One region of the Pseudoalteromonas sp. SG45-5 genome, then DNA from elsewhere that is predicted to be linked to it. Evidence: predicted binding sites of a transcription regulator. Region 1 holds the regulator's gene; each other region holds the start of a gene.
What was found. The regulator FliA, encoded in region 1, starts transcription of late flagellar genes. The targets are predictions, from matches to a motif close to CTAAAGNTNNNNNNNNNNNNGCCGATA.
Positions count from the first base shown of each region.

Region 2: the regulator FliA is predicted to act here: its motif matches at 1,448-1,474, upstream of H5119_RS06370 (VC2046/SO_2500 family protein).
Region 3: the regulator FliA is predicted to act here: its motif matches at 1,372-1,398, upstream of H5119_RS12920 (DUF4402 domain-containing protein).

Region 1 covers NZ_JACJEM010000003.1:59,911-64,191, forward strand. The annotation lists gene H5119_RS01355 (chemotaxis protein CheA) at 1-447, opposite strand, end outside; gene H5119_RS01360 (protein phosphatase CheZ) at 463-1,230, opposite strand; gene cheY (chemotaxis response regulator CheY) at 1,247-1,630, opposite strand; gene H5119_RS01370 (RNA polymerase sigma factor FliA) at 1,671-2,381, opposite strand; gene H5119_RS01375 (MinD/ParA family protein) at 2,408-3,268, opposite strand; gene flhF (flagellar biosynthesis protein FlhF) at 3,261-4,281, opposite strand, start outside.
Region 2 covers NZ_JACJEM010000014.1:58,698-62,978, forward strand. The annotation lists gene H5119_RS06350 (MHYT domain-containing protein) at 1-256, opposite strand, end outside; gene H5119_RS06355 (M48 family metallopeptidase) at 460-1,146, shown strand; tRNA gene H5119_RS06360 (tRNA-Tyr) at 1,178-1,262, opposite strand; tRNA gene H5119_RS06365 (tRNA-Tyr) at 1,312-1,396, opposite strand; gene H5119_RS06370 (VC2046/SO_2500 family protein) at 1,509-2,036, shown strand; gene H5119_RS06375 (DUF6172 family protein) at 2,357-2,659, shown strand; gene H5119_RS06380 (YchJ family protein) at 3,129-3,608, opposite strand; gene H5119_RS06385 (SulA-like leucine-rich domain-containing protein) at 3,639-4,082, opposite strand.
Region 3 covers NZ_JACJEM010000037.1:27,596-31,876, reverse strand. The annotation lists gene galU (UTP--glucose-1-phosphate uridylyltransferase GalU) at 1-353, shown strand, start outside; gene H5119_RS12925 (SPOR domain-containing protein) at 732-1,322, shown strand; gene H5119_RS12920 (DUF4402 domain-containing protein) at 1,454-2,047, shown strand; gene H5119_RS12915 (DUF4402 domain-containing protein) at 2,082-2,528, shown strand; gene H5119_RS12910 (molecular chaperone) at 2,543-3,373, shown strand; gene H5119_RS12905 (hypothetical protein) at 3,463-4,281, shown strand, end outside.

The DNA of each region.
Region 1 (4,281 bases):
AGCCTGTTCAGGTTCGCCTGCTGTAATTTCAGAAGAAGCTCCAGATAACTCATCTTCCGTTGGAGGTAACCCTAATTTATGTAGGACTTCAAGTAATTGAGGATCTGCAGGCTCAGGCTTATCACGGTTTTGAATTGTCGCAAACATTTCATTAATGGTGTCTAATGCTTGTAAGATAACATCCATTAATTCAGAGTTTACAGTTCGAACGCCCTGTCTGAGCAAATCAAATACATTTTCTGCACCATGACAAGCATCAACAAGCTCTGTCATAGCTAAAAATCCGGCACCGCCTTTTACTGTATGAAAGCCTCGAAATATAGCATTTAATAGTTCGGTATCTTCTGGATTATTTTCCAGTTCAACTAACTGTTCGGATAGAAGTTCAAGAATTTCTCCTGCTTCTACAAGAAAGTCTTGTAAAATATCTTCATCGACTTCAAACATGCAGTTACTCTCCTCTTAGAAGCCCAAACTTGATAAAAGATCATCGACTTCATCTTGATCAGACACAACATCATTACGCGATTCTTTATCAATAATAGGGCCCTCGGGACCTGCTAATGTTTGTACGGCAATCGGTTCTTCTGTTTTTTGTTGTTCTACTATATTAACTGTACCCACATCCTGCGCAGAAAACGCAGTGAGTAGATGAAGTAAGCTTTCTTCTACTTCTCTTACAAGCTCAATTACTCGACGAATAACTTGACCAGTCAAATCTTGATAATCTTGCGCCATTAAAACATTTGTCATTAAATTTTGTAATTCATCTGTTTTATTGTGTGAGTTACTCATAAACTTATCTATGCTGTGGCACAGAGTTTTAAACTCACCAAGCTCTATATCCCGACTCATTAACCGATCCCATGTCGGTTTAATGGCTGCTATCTCACCCGCTAACTCCTGAGTTATAGGGAGACTTGCCTCAACCGCATCCATGGTTTTATTTGCAGCATTCTCTGTCAACTCCATGACATAACTAAGTCGTTTTTTAGCATCAGGAATTGCATCGTTTGTTAAGTTTGTTAAACGCGAATCTAGTTCAAAGCCTTTTAGAGCTTCATGTAACTGACGCGTTAACTTGCCAACTTCAGCAAATATCTCTGACTGCTCTTTAGACGCTGTATCTAAAATTAATTGATCAGCTTTATCTTGCTCGTCGTTTTCTAAAAAAACAACGAGTTGACGCGCTTGTTCTAAAGTTATTCGAGGCGCAGCAGGTGCTGACATAAGCCTCTCCCTATAATTAACCTAAGCGTTCAAACACTTTTTCTAATTTGGTCTTCAATGTGCCAGCTGTAAATGGTTTTACAATATAGCCATTAACACCAGCTTGAGCAGCAGCTATTATCTGTTCTTTTTTAGCTTCAGCCGTTACCATTAAAACAGGGAGATGTTTTAACTTGTCATCCGCCCTAATTGCCCTTAAAAGGTCAATACCCTGCATACCTGGCATGTTCCAATCCGTCACGACAAAATCAAAAGACTGATTTTGTAGCATTGGTAAAGCAGTCGAACCATCATCTGCTTCTTGAACATTCGTAAAGCCTAAATCACGCAATAAATTCTTAATAATACGTCTCATTGTTGAAAAATCGTCAACAACAAGAATTTTCATGTTTTTATCCAAAACATCCTCCAGTGAGGTCTTAACCTTTATTTACTTACTACTAGTTTATCCAGTCATTGATTTTTGCTTTTAGCTTAATCATCGCCTGACCATGTATCTGACTCACACGCGACTCACTAACATCGAGTATATGCCCAATCTCTTTTAAATTCATTTCATCGTTATAGTACAAAGATAACACCATAGCATCTCGCTCTGGTAATGATTTTATTGCACTTAATAAAGACTCATTAAATCGTTCATTTTTAACATTATTAAAAGGTTTGTCTAGTGTTAAATCTTGACCCGCTGGAGTTATGACATCTTCATCAATTCCAAGGTCTTCTATACCCAACACTTTACTTGCATTTACATCGTTTAAAATATGATGGTACTCATTTAACGAAATATCAAGTTTTTCAGCAACTTCTATATCTGTAGGTTCACGATTTAAGTTTTTTTCTAATTCGTTTATCGTTTCAGCAACAAGACGACTTTTGCGATGCACAGAACGCGGAGCCCAGTCACCACGGCGCATTTCATCTAGCATAGCGCCACGGATGCGAATACCTGCAAACGTTTCAAAGCTTGCGCCTTTAGTTGCATCAAAGTTTTTTGACGCTTCAATCAGTCCTATCATACCCGATTGAATTAAATCATCGAGTTGTACACTTGGAGGTAGACGAGCAATTAAGTGACATGCCACTTTTTTAACCAGTGACGCATGTTTCTCAACAATCACATTTAAATTTTGTGTTGATTGATATCCCATAGCTCTATTTACCAATGTTGTCATAATTAGCCGTTAACCAGCTTCTCAATGAAAAACTCTAAATGCCCTGACGGTTGATTCGGTATTGGCCATTTGACCGCTTTTGTTGCCAGAGCTCGAAAAGCCACTGAAGCTGGAGAGCTTGGAAACAACTCCACAATAACTTTCTGCCGACGTGTCGCTTTACGCATATTTTCATCGTAAGGTATCGTTGCAGCTAGCTCCATAGAAATATCTAGGAAACGATCTGTTACTTTAGATAACTTTGCAAACAATTCTTGGCCTTCGCGAAGGCTGCGAACCATATTTGCAACAATTTTAAATTTATACACACCGTGCTCACGGCTTAATACTTTAATAAGTGCATACGCATCTGTTATTGATGTTGGTTCGTCACACACGACGACCATTACATCTTGTGCTGCACGAGAAAAGCTCAGCACCATATCGGAAATGCCGGCGGCGGTGTCTACTATCAATATATCAAATTCGGTATTTAATTCGCTAAAGGCACGAATAAGACCCGCGTGTTCAGAAGGTGATAATTCAACCATGTTTTGCGAACCCGACGTTGCAGGGACAATTTTAATCCCAGCAGGACCTTCAACTAAAATCTCATCCAGTTCGCATTCACCAGATAATACATGCGATAAATTGCGCTCAACACGAAGCCCAAGCATCACATCACAATTTGCTAAACCTAAGTCGGCATCAAGAACTAAAACTCGCTTACCTTGTTGACCTAATGCAATTGCAGTATTTAGTGAAACATTTGTTTTACCTACTCCACCTTTACCACCGGTCACAGCGATAACTTTTACGCCGTTATTATTGTTTTGACTCATTTTTCGCAGGCCGCTTGCTTGATCTAATACTGTGTTAATCATACATCCCTACTGTGTTCGACGCCACTGATTGATGTCGTGAATGTTGTGATTTTATTCTTTTTAAATATAATTGCTCAGCTTTTTTTACTAGTTTTTCTGAATTCGCAACGCGAATGTCCTCTGGTACTCGCTGACCATTAGTAAGATAACCTATTGGAAGACGATTTTGAATCGCAATACTAATAATCTCACCTAAACTTAACGATTCATCTAATTTAGTAAAAATACAACCACTTAACTGTACTTTTTTGAAATGTCTTACCGTTTCTTGTAATACATTAATTTGTGCTGTGGCACTTAATACTAAATAATTACGAATATCGACACGTTGATTACGCATTAACGTATTTAATTGCTCGGTTAAACGCAAATCACGCTGGCTCATTCCTGCGGTGTCAATTAATACTAGACGTTTATTTCGTAAATGATATAAAACTTCAGCCAATTCATTAGCATCTTTAACTTGCTTTACGCTACACCCTATAATTCGGCCATATGTTGCTAGTTGCTCGTATGCACCAATTCTGTAGGTGTCCGTAGTGATTAACGCAACTTTATCAGCGCCATACTTTTGCGCACCAAGTGCAGCAAGTTTTGCGACAGTTGTTGTTTTACCCACTCCCGTTGGGCCGACTAATGCGTAAACTCCACCTTGACGCAGTATTTCGTTGTTCGTGGTTTGCATTTGATCTTCAACCATCGCTAATAAAGCTTTCCAACCTTGCTGGCGAGAAACATCATCAGGTACAAAACACGCCATTTGCTCAGCAACATCTTTGCCTATTCCCATGCCAATTAAACGATCAATCATGCATGCACGCGTTGGATCACGTCGCGCCATATCTTGTTGCATTAAACCTGAGACTTGGTGCTCTAATAGCTGACGAATTGCATTCATTTCTTCACGCATAGATGTCATCTCTAAGCTTTCATTATTTTTAGCTTGCTGACGAGGTGCTATCGGGCTTTCAAGGTCATCAAAATCACTTTCTAAATCATCAAAACCTAAGCTA
Region 2 (4,281 bases), on a different contig from region 1:
TAGTGCAGAGTGAAAAAGCGAGCATACCAATAAAATGCATACTCCAAATACCGACAGAAAAAACAGTGGCTGCGGTAACATTGGCTAAACGCTGGTAGCTTGGGAATTTAGTACTTTTTGCTAAATCAATGAGTTTGGTGGTAAAAAATGCAGAAAATATAGCGATTAGGACGGACATTGAGACTAAAACAGGATCGTAAACCCCATTTACAATTAAACTAGGATCTTGGTCCGTAATGAAAAAAGCTGACAGCATAATAACTCACAATGTAATATCACTATTTTAGTTTAATATAATTAAGCAATTAATAAACAGTTAATTTACTGCAGTTAATAAAGCACTATTTCATAACGACTGAATACGAGAGTACTTTAACTAATAAAGCTAATTTTTTTAATTAAGATGATGCTAATATATTACCTAGATGGGTAAATAATATTTATATTTGAGAAATTGAAGTGTTTGAATATCAGCTAAAAAAAAGCGCACGAAGAAAAACCGTTGCGATTAAAGTTCATAACCAACAGGTAACTGTATATGCACCTAGCTATATTGCAAAAAAGCAAATTGATAGCTGGCTTTTAGAAAAAAAGACGTGGGTTGATGCGCAATTGCTTAAGCAACTCACTGTTGTTGACTGCAAGCAATATCCCTTTGAAACTAAAAAAATATGTATTTATTCTGAGCAAGTAAATGTGCAGTTTGAGCAAGGTCACTGCTCTGGTGTAAAACCACAGTTAGCAGGCTTGTTAATTACGGTATCTAAACGTGTTAAACATCAACAATTAAAGTATCAAAAATTATTAGAAGAGTATTTAAAAGAGCAGCTAACAGCTTATATAGAAATGCGACTTACGTATTTTTGTACACAAATGAACGAGGCTTTACCACGCAATTTGAGTATTGCGATTTATAAAAGAAAGTGGGGGAGTTGTAACAGCAAACGTAATTTGACCTTTAATCTACACCTTATTGGTGCGCCACAGCACATAATTGATTATGTAATAGTTCATGAGTTAGCACATCTGCGTCATTTAAACCACAGTAAAGCATTTTGGCAGCGAGTTGAAAAATTTTACCCTGATTATAAATCAGCATCACAATGGTTAAAAATTAATGGAATGGGCTTACAGTGGGTATTTTAGATTTTACTGATTACTAGGGGGAAATTAAAAGTGGTGGAGGGAGCTGGATTCGAACCAGCGAAGGCTGAGCCGTCAGATTTACAGTCTGATCCCTTTGGCCGCTCGGGAACCCCTCCACACTAATTTTGTTACATTTGGCCCCACTTAACTTAGCGGTAAGAAAAGTGGTGGAGGGAGCTGGATTCGAACCAGCGAAGGCTGAGCCGTCAGATTTACAGTCTGATCCCTTTGGCCGCTCGGGAACCCCTCCAATGCAACGGCGCTGATAATAGCAAAATATGTATTTAAGTAAAGAAAAAAACTAAAGAAAAATGAAAAAAAGCCGATAAATATCTATAACCTACAACAATCGGCTAAAGACTATGCAAATCGATGGTTTGTTGATCACTGAGAACCAATTAAGCACACGGCTTAATAAAAGTGTGCACGAACAGCGAAGAGGAGAGTTTTCTCTTTTGCTCGCAATGTTATCGCATGACGCACTTGATTTTAGCCAATTTCACTTACCGAAAACAGAACTCGAAGACGCAATTATTACCGATGATGCGCTTCGCAAACAATTGGGTGTTGGTCCTAAGCAACTTTTAGCGCCAGATAAATTTGATATGTTGATTGGTCAACACAACGCTTCACTACTGATCAGTGCTGGAGAACGCTCTGGAATGAACGATATTAAATTGAATCATTGTTTGAATCCAGAGCCCCTCTTTATAAGAGATGATGTAACGCATATTCCGTTGAATATCATTGATAATTGCGAGCTTGCTGTGCGTAGACGTATAAAAAACACAGAAACGCAACTTTCTAATCCAGCGATGGACGCCGCTGCTTTTTACGATCACCTTAATAACGATGCTTTACATGAGCCTTTACACTTAGTTACTGCTTGAGAAAATATCTAATAGGGAGCAGCAAGCGTGTTATTTATGTGATTCAGGGACAAAAGCACATTATAATTTAACCTAGGAAATTAACTCTTGCTTACTGATTGATTTACCTTCTTACAGCTTTAAAAATTAGGCATATCGAGTAACCCTATATGTTGTTTTTTGTGTTTTCGCATCACTATTACTGATTAATTTAATGATATTGGCTAATAATTGATTTAGTGCAAAAAAAGCATCCAAAAGTTAATTGCAATTGCTATAATGATCGCAAATGGTATGACATGAAATGCCGCTATCATTAAACCAAGGTAATTAGGAACGTAATGAAGAAAACATTCACGCTGAATCACGAGAAAATCAAATACCCTCGTATGGTTGATGCTGCAAAGCATGAAGTGAAAAAATATTTGAAACGAGAGCGCAATAAAACACTACCTGAAGATGCAGATTATTGGGCATTTGACTGTAAGTTTGGTAACACAGCTGAAGATGCGCAAGTTGTACACGTAGCTGAATTAAGTAACCAAATTGGTGAAATTGAAAAGCAAGGTCTGACTTCTTTCTATGTAGAGATTTTAGCACGACCAGCTCAGCGTCAACAGTTAGACTTAGATGATGACGAATAATATTTAATCAGTATTCGAAATTATAAAATGGGCCCAAGTGGCTCATTTTTTGTTTTACGCTATAAATATTAAGTGTGGAGCGTTTATCGGTTGTTAACTAAAACAGAGGAGGCATGTTTAAATAATACCAATCCGCAATAATACTTAATCAATTTGAGGGATTAAATCTGACGCTAACATCGTTAAAAATTCCTGATATAGAACAACTAAAGAACAAAATTTTTGCCTTGTTATCGACACGATTTCCTTCCCTCAAAATAGATCACTTAATTAAGCGAATCGGTATAAGCAAGTTTGGTGCGCTGGTAAATGTAGCGTTTAAGCGCTAACTACACACCGCAATAATTAACATAAACATGAATAAGGTAGCTACAAGAGTAGAGGAGGGCTTAAGTGTATTTATATCAATAAAGGACTGCCTACAATCAACAATCCTTACTTATGTAAAGGGGTTAAATAAAATTATATATTACACACTGTGGCATTTTTTGTATTTCTTATTACTACCACATGGACAATCATCATTTCTACCCACCTTAATATCCGTAACTGGAAATATAGTGCCATCTAAATAACGCCATTGAGCATTTTCTTTAATGAACTGCGATTTTTCGTGAAGTTCACAAAACAGACTTTGGTAAAAGTACTGAGCTTTAAATTCTACTTCACCTTTATCTTCATCATGGTGTGAGCTAATGACATCAAGATTTATAAATCGACAGCTGTTAGCAAAATCGTTGATTTCTTTAACAGGATTTTCAGCTTGCTTTTCACTTGCATAGGTTTGGTAAACATATTTTGCATTTTTAAGTACATAAGCCGTATAACGCGAACGCATTAGTTGTTCAGGAGTCTGAGCTTGTTGTTTTGCTAAATGAAGAGGTTCGCAGCAGTCTGCATATTCTTGCTGACTGCCACATAAACAGCTTATAGAGTTCAGTGAGTTCATAGTTGTTCTACACAGTATAAAAGCGTTAGTTTAACAAGCTTGTTGGCTATGGGGTATCTTTGTAATTTGAATATTTTTTGTAAAACAGTAAAGTTTTGTTCGTGTTTTACTCAGATCTAAAGATAAGCTATTAAGTAATTGGTTATTTACTATGTCTGTCCATGTAATTACTGCTGAAAAATTACCGTTATGTAACGCCGAATTTAATACATACTCTAAATTGACTAGGTGCTTTTGTCTAATAACAAGTAATTTACTTGTATCAATAGAGCATGAATCAAGTAATGCTTTACTAGGCACGTTATCCGGTGCGATTAATAATGTCCAAGCGTTTAGATTATTGTACTGATGTAGGACCTTTAATAACTCAAATGTCGCAGATATCTCATCTTCAATTTGAATTAAATTAACACAATCACTTTTATCGTCTTGCTGGTAGCTTTTAACTGTTCTAATTGTAATAGGCTGTAACATTTTAGTTATCTCACTGGGTTTATATACAGTATTTATATACAGTAGTTTATACAGTGCTTTTGCGCAAGTATTATTTGCTATTTATTTGTACAGTTATTCTTTTTTAAATATTCAATTAGATTTGATTTTTAAGTAGGTCCTTGATAATTAATATTTTTATATTTCATACCACTTCTAGCTTAAATTTTAATTATAGAGT
Region 3 (4,281 bases), on a different contig from region 1:
TAGGAGATGTTGATTTACAACAAGGTGAAAGCTCACCTATTTTGAATATGGTAGAAAAGCCACCGGTTGACGAAGCACCATCAAACTTAGCTGTTGTAGGGCGTTATGTATTAAGTAAAAATATTTGGCCGTTACTGGCAAAAACTCCGCAAGGTGCGGGCGATGAAATTCAGCTAACAGATGCTATTGCAATGTTAATGGAACACGAAAAAGTAGACGCATACGCAATTAAAGGCCGTAGCCATGATTGCGGAAGCAAAATCGGCTATTTAAAGGCAACTATTGAGTTTGCCCTTCGTCGTGATGAATTTGCTGGCGAGTTGAAAACATTTATTAAAACATTGGTAAAATAATGTCTTAATTTAAAAAGCGCCAAACATGGCGCTTTTTTTATTATTAGCACATAACATTAAATATCTTATACCAATCTGCTTATATATGGGGTCTATTTAACGTTAAAAAAATTACGCTTGTTCTAAATAAAAAATTTTTAACGACGTTATAGTGCAATTTAATTCGTTAAATTGATCAAAGATTTATGCAGTTTGGTATTAGTATCTGGCTGGCTTGGCAAAACCTGACTAACGGCATTAAATTTTCAATATGGAATACTTCATGCCTCAATTTTCCTGACACCATATTTAAATGTAATTGCACGATAATACTAATCACAATGTTATTGGCACTTTTTTTGCTTTAAATTGGTACGTTTACGCTGGGTGGAAAAGCAATTGAAATTTATATTATACATATCACTTTTATTACTTTTTCTTGGTGGGTGTAGTAGCCAAACTGATGATGTTTCTGAGCTTGATAATGTCGTTCGTATGGAGCAAATAAAGCCTTATTTAGATCAATGGGATAATAATAAAAGTAAAATCAATAGACTCAGTGAGATAGAAGGTGATTTACTGATGTTGATTAAAGCACTTTCAATGCAAACTAATTTAGATACACTCCCAGATGAAATGCGCACTGAGGTTAATTTAGTGCAGCATAGCGCCGTAGAGAAAAAAACCAATACGCTGAGTAACACAGGTGTTATTGAGGAAGATATTGCGTCTATGTATGGGGTTAAATTAGGAAGTTATTTAAAGCAACAAAGCGCATCAAACACGGTTGTTAAATTAAAACAAAGTTATCCTAATATATTTAATGTATTTCAATATCGAGTACAAACAGAGTCTAAAAGTAATACGCAGCTTTATAAGTTGATTGCTGGACCATTTAAAAATAAACAAGATGCATACTATTTTTGTAAAATTATTTCGCGAATTAACTTATCTTGTAAATTATCTCCGTTTGAGGGAGTAATAATTTAAGCAAAAAGTTTAATTATTTACGCTTATTGATAAAATATACCGATAAATACTAAATTTATAATGATATTGGTCGATACTTAATCTAACCTGACTGTTATGGTTACGTAAGTTAACAACTAATAGGAATATCTATGAATCAATCAATTAAAATAGCCTCAATTGCTACTGCACTGTCACTAATCTCACTTAACGTGTCAGCTGAAACGGCGACTTTTAACGCGGGCGTAAAAGTACAAAATGCGTTTACTTTTACTAAAACAGCAGACTTAGACTTTGGAACGATACGTGCTACCGCAGATACAGCGGCGACAGAAACAGCCACTTTAGTTTTAGCTGCAAACCCAGCAACCGCTGCTACAACAGCATCTACTGATGCGACAGCTGCAGAAATTGCAGTGTTAGCTGCAGGTTCTCCTGCTTCATTTACAGTATCAGGTGTTTCACCATTTGCGACCCTTAGCATTACCGGTACTGGTATTACAGGTGCTATCTCACCAGTAACCGCTCCTGCAGGAACGGCTGGTTTTACTTTAAGTGCGCCTACGTATTATGTGCTTACAGGCGCTACACCTAACAGCGTAGCTACAACTACTATCCAAGTTGACTCAACAGGTGCTGCAACATTTAATGTAGGCGCAACGCTTACTACAGACGCTACAACGCCAGCTAGTGATTATATTGACGGTGATTATAGTGGTACATTCACATTATTACTGGATTATTAAGAAATATTGCCTGCTTTAACACGCAGGCATTTTTATGATAAAGCCTATCTTACTACTAAGTGCGTTTTATAGCGTAAACGCACTTTCTCAGGTAACCGTTTTAGAGCCACTTAGCTTTGGCACAATTGTGGTTGTTGAAAACACACCAAGCAGCTCAATCACATTACTACCAAGCGGTACTAGCTCTGGAACAAATATACACATAATGCGAAATGGATACCCTGCAGAACTGCTATTTGAGGGATTTGGGGCGCGCGTTCAAATAAATATTACAGACTCAGGAGTTCACCAACCGCTTACTCGAATCAATGGCGGGACAGCGTTTACACTTGATAATATAATTTATGCTAATTCGATAGTCACAAATGCCTATGGCATGGCCACTTTAAAAATAGGTGGACAACTAAGTGCTAGCGGCGATGGTCAGCTTTACTTAGATGATAATTATTCAACAACCGTTGAAATAACAATTGCCTATTAAGAGAAATAATCACAATGAAGTTATTAAAGTTTTTTATTTTAGTCGTCTATGGCTGCCAGTTATTAATTAGTTTTTCGAGCCATGCAGATTTACTTATTTCCCCTACAAGGGTGTCTTTTGATGAACGCCAAAGAGTGGCTAAAGTAATCGTAATAAATAACGGTGATGAATACAGAACTTACCGTTTGTCATGGCAAGAAAAAACCGCTAAACCAGAAGGGGGGTATATTACTCACCCTAGCGATCAGATAAGTCCTACTGCGCTTAGCAGCATGGTGCGCATGAGTCCATCACAAGTGCGATTAGCGCCAGGGGAGCGTCAAATAGTTAAACTTGCCTTACGTAAACCCAAAAATTTAGCAGATAAAGAGTACCGCTCGCACTTATTATTCCAAGCATTACCAAACGAAGATAAAAGCAAATCGACAAAAATGGGCATTAAAATCAACATGATTTTAAGTTACTCAATACCCGTTATTTTGCGCCAAGGTGCAATACAGCCTCAAGTTAATATTGAGGCAATCGAGCTGGTAAAAAATGAGCAAAATAACGCGCTGCTTGTATCACTAGCCCGAAAGGGTAACTACAGCGCTTTTGGTAAAGTAGACGCTTTTTATAAAGCAAATAATGCGAGCGAAGAGATTAAGGTATCTATGCTAAGTGATTACAGTATTTACGCAGAAGTACCTTTAGCTAAGCTAACACTCAACTTCTTTGAAAAAAATGTAATTAGTGGTGCTGGTAAATTACGGATTGTATATTCGGGCCTTCGAGAGTATCAAGGTGTAATATTTGCAGAAAAAACCGTTAATCTAAACGCTAATTCAGTGGGATTACTAAACTGATTTTATTCAAACGTTATACATTAGTTATTGGCTTAGTACTTTTTGTATTAGGCTTTGCAGCACATGCAACGCAAAATAAAACCGATGTTTTGTATAACACTCTGTTTAACATTGAAAAAAAATGGGAAAAAGTAACCGAAGAGCAAATTAATGACATTGCTAAAGTAAATACAGGTTCTATTACAAATGACTTTGAAGCGCAAAATATGGGGATCCCAGTAGGTGAGCTGTTGTTTTTCTCAGCGTATTTACGCAAATATTATTTAGGCGAGTTAATTGCTATAAAAAGCGAAAATGGCGCATGGATTGAACTAAATAGCGTGTTTGAGCAGCTTAATTTTGCAATCACTGTTAATAACGAAAGTTTAACTGCAAAAGGTTGGTTTATTTCCCCTAATAATCAATTTGAGATGAACCTAAATGAGCAAAAAGTATATGTTAATGGGGTGACTTACTCACTCAATGAGCAAGATTATTATGTTGATGCTGGCGATATATTTATTGATTATGAGCAGCTTAATGCGTGGTTTGCATTAAAGCTTAAACTTGATTTTAATTCTTTAGAGCTGTATTTAGACCCTCAAGTGAAACTACCCATTGAACAAAAGCTACAACGAGAGCAGCGAAAGTTTAATGCTAGCTTAGATCACTTAGTCCCTACTTTGCCTTGGAAAGCGAGCCCTTATCAAGCAAGCTCAAACCCCGTGGCCGATTTACAACTTAGTTACTCTGCAACCAAAAATAATACTTCCTTAAACTACTCCATTTTAGGCTCGCAAGACTTAGCTTATGTTAATGCTGAGTATTACCTAGCAGGAAGAGAAGGGAATTTAATTAGCGATTCACGTCTGTCGTTTAGTCGACAAGACACACACGCGGGCTTACTTGGGCCTCTTGGGGCTACAAAT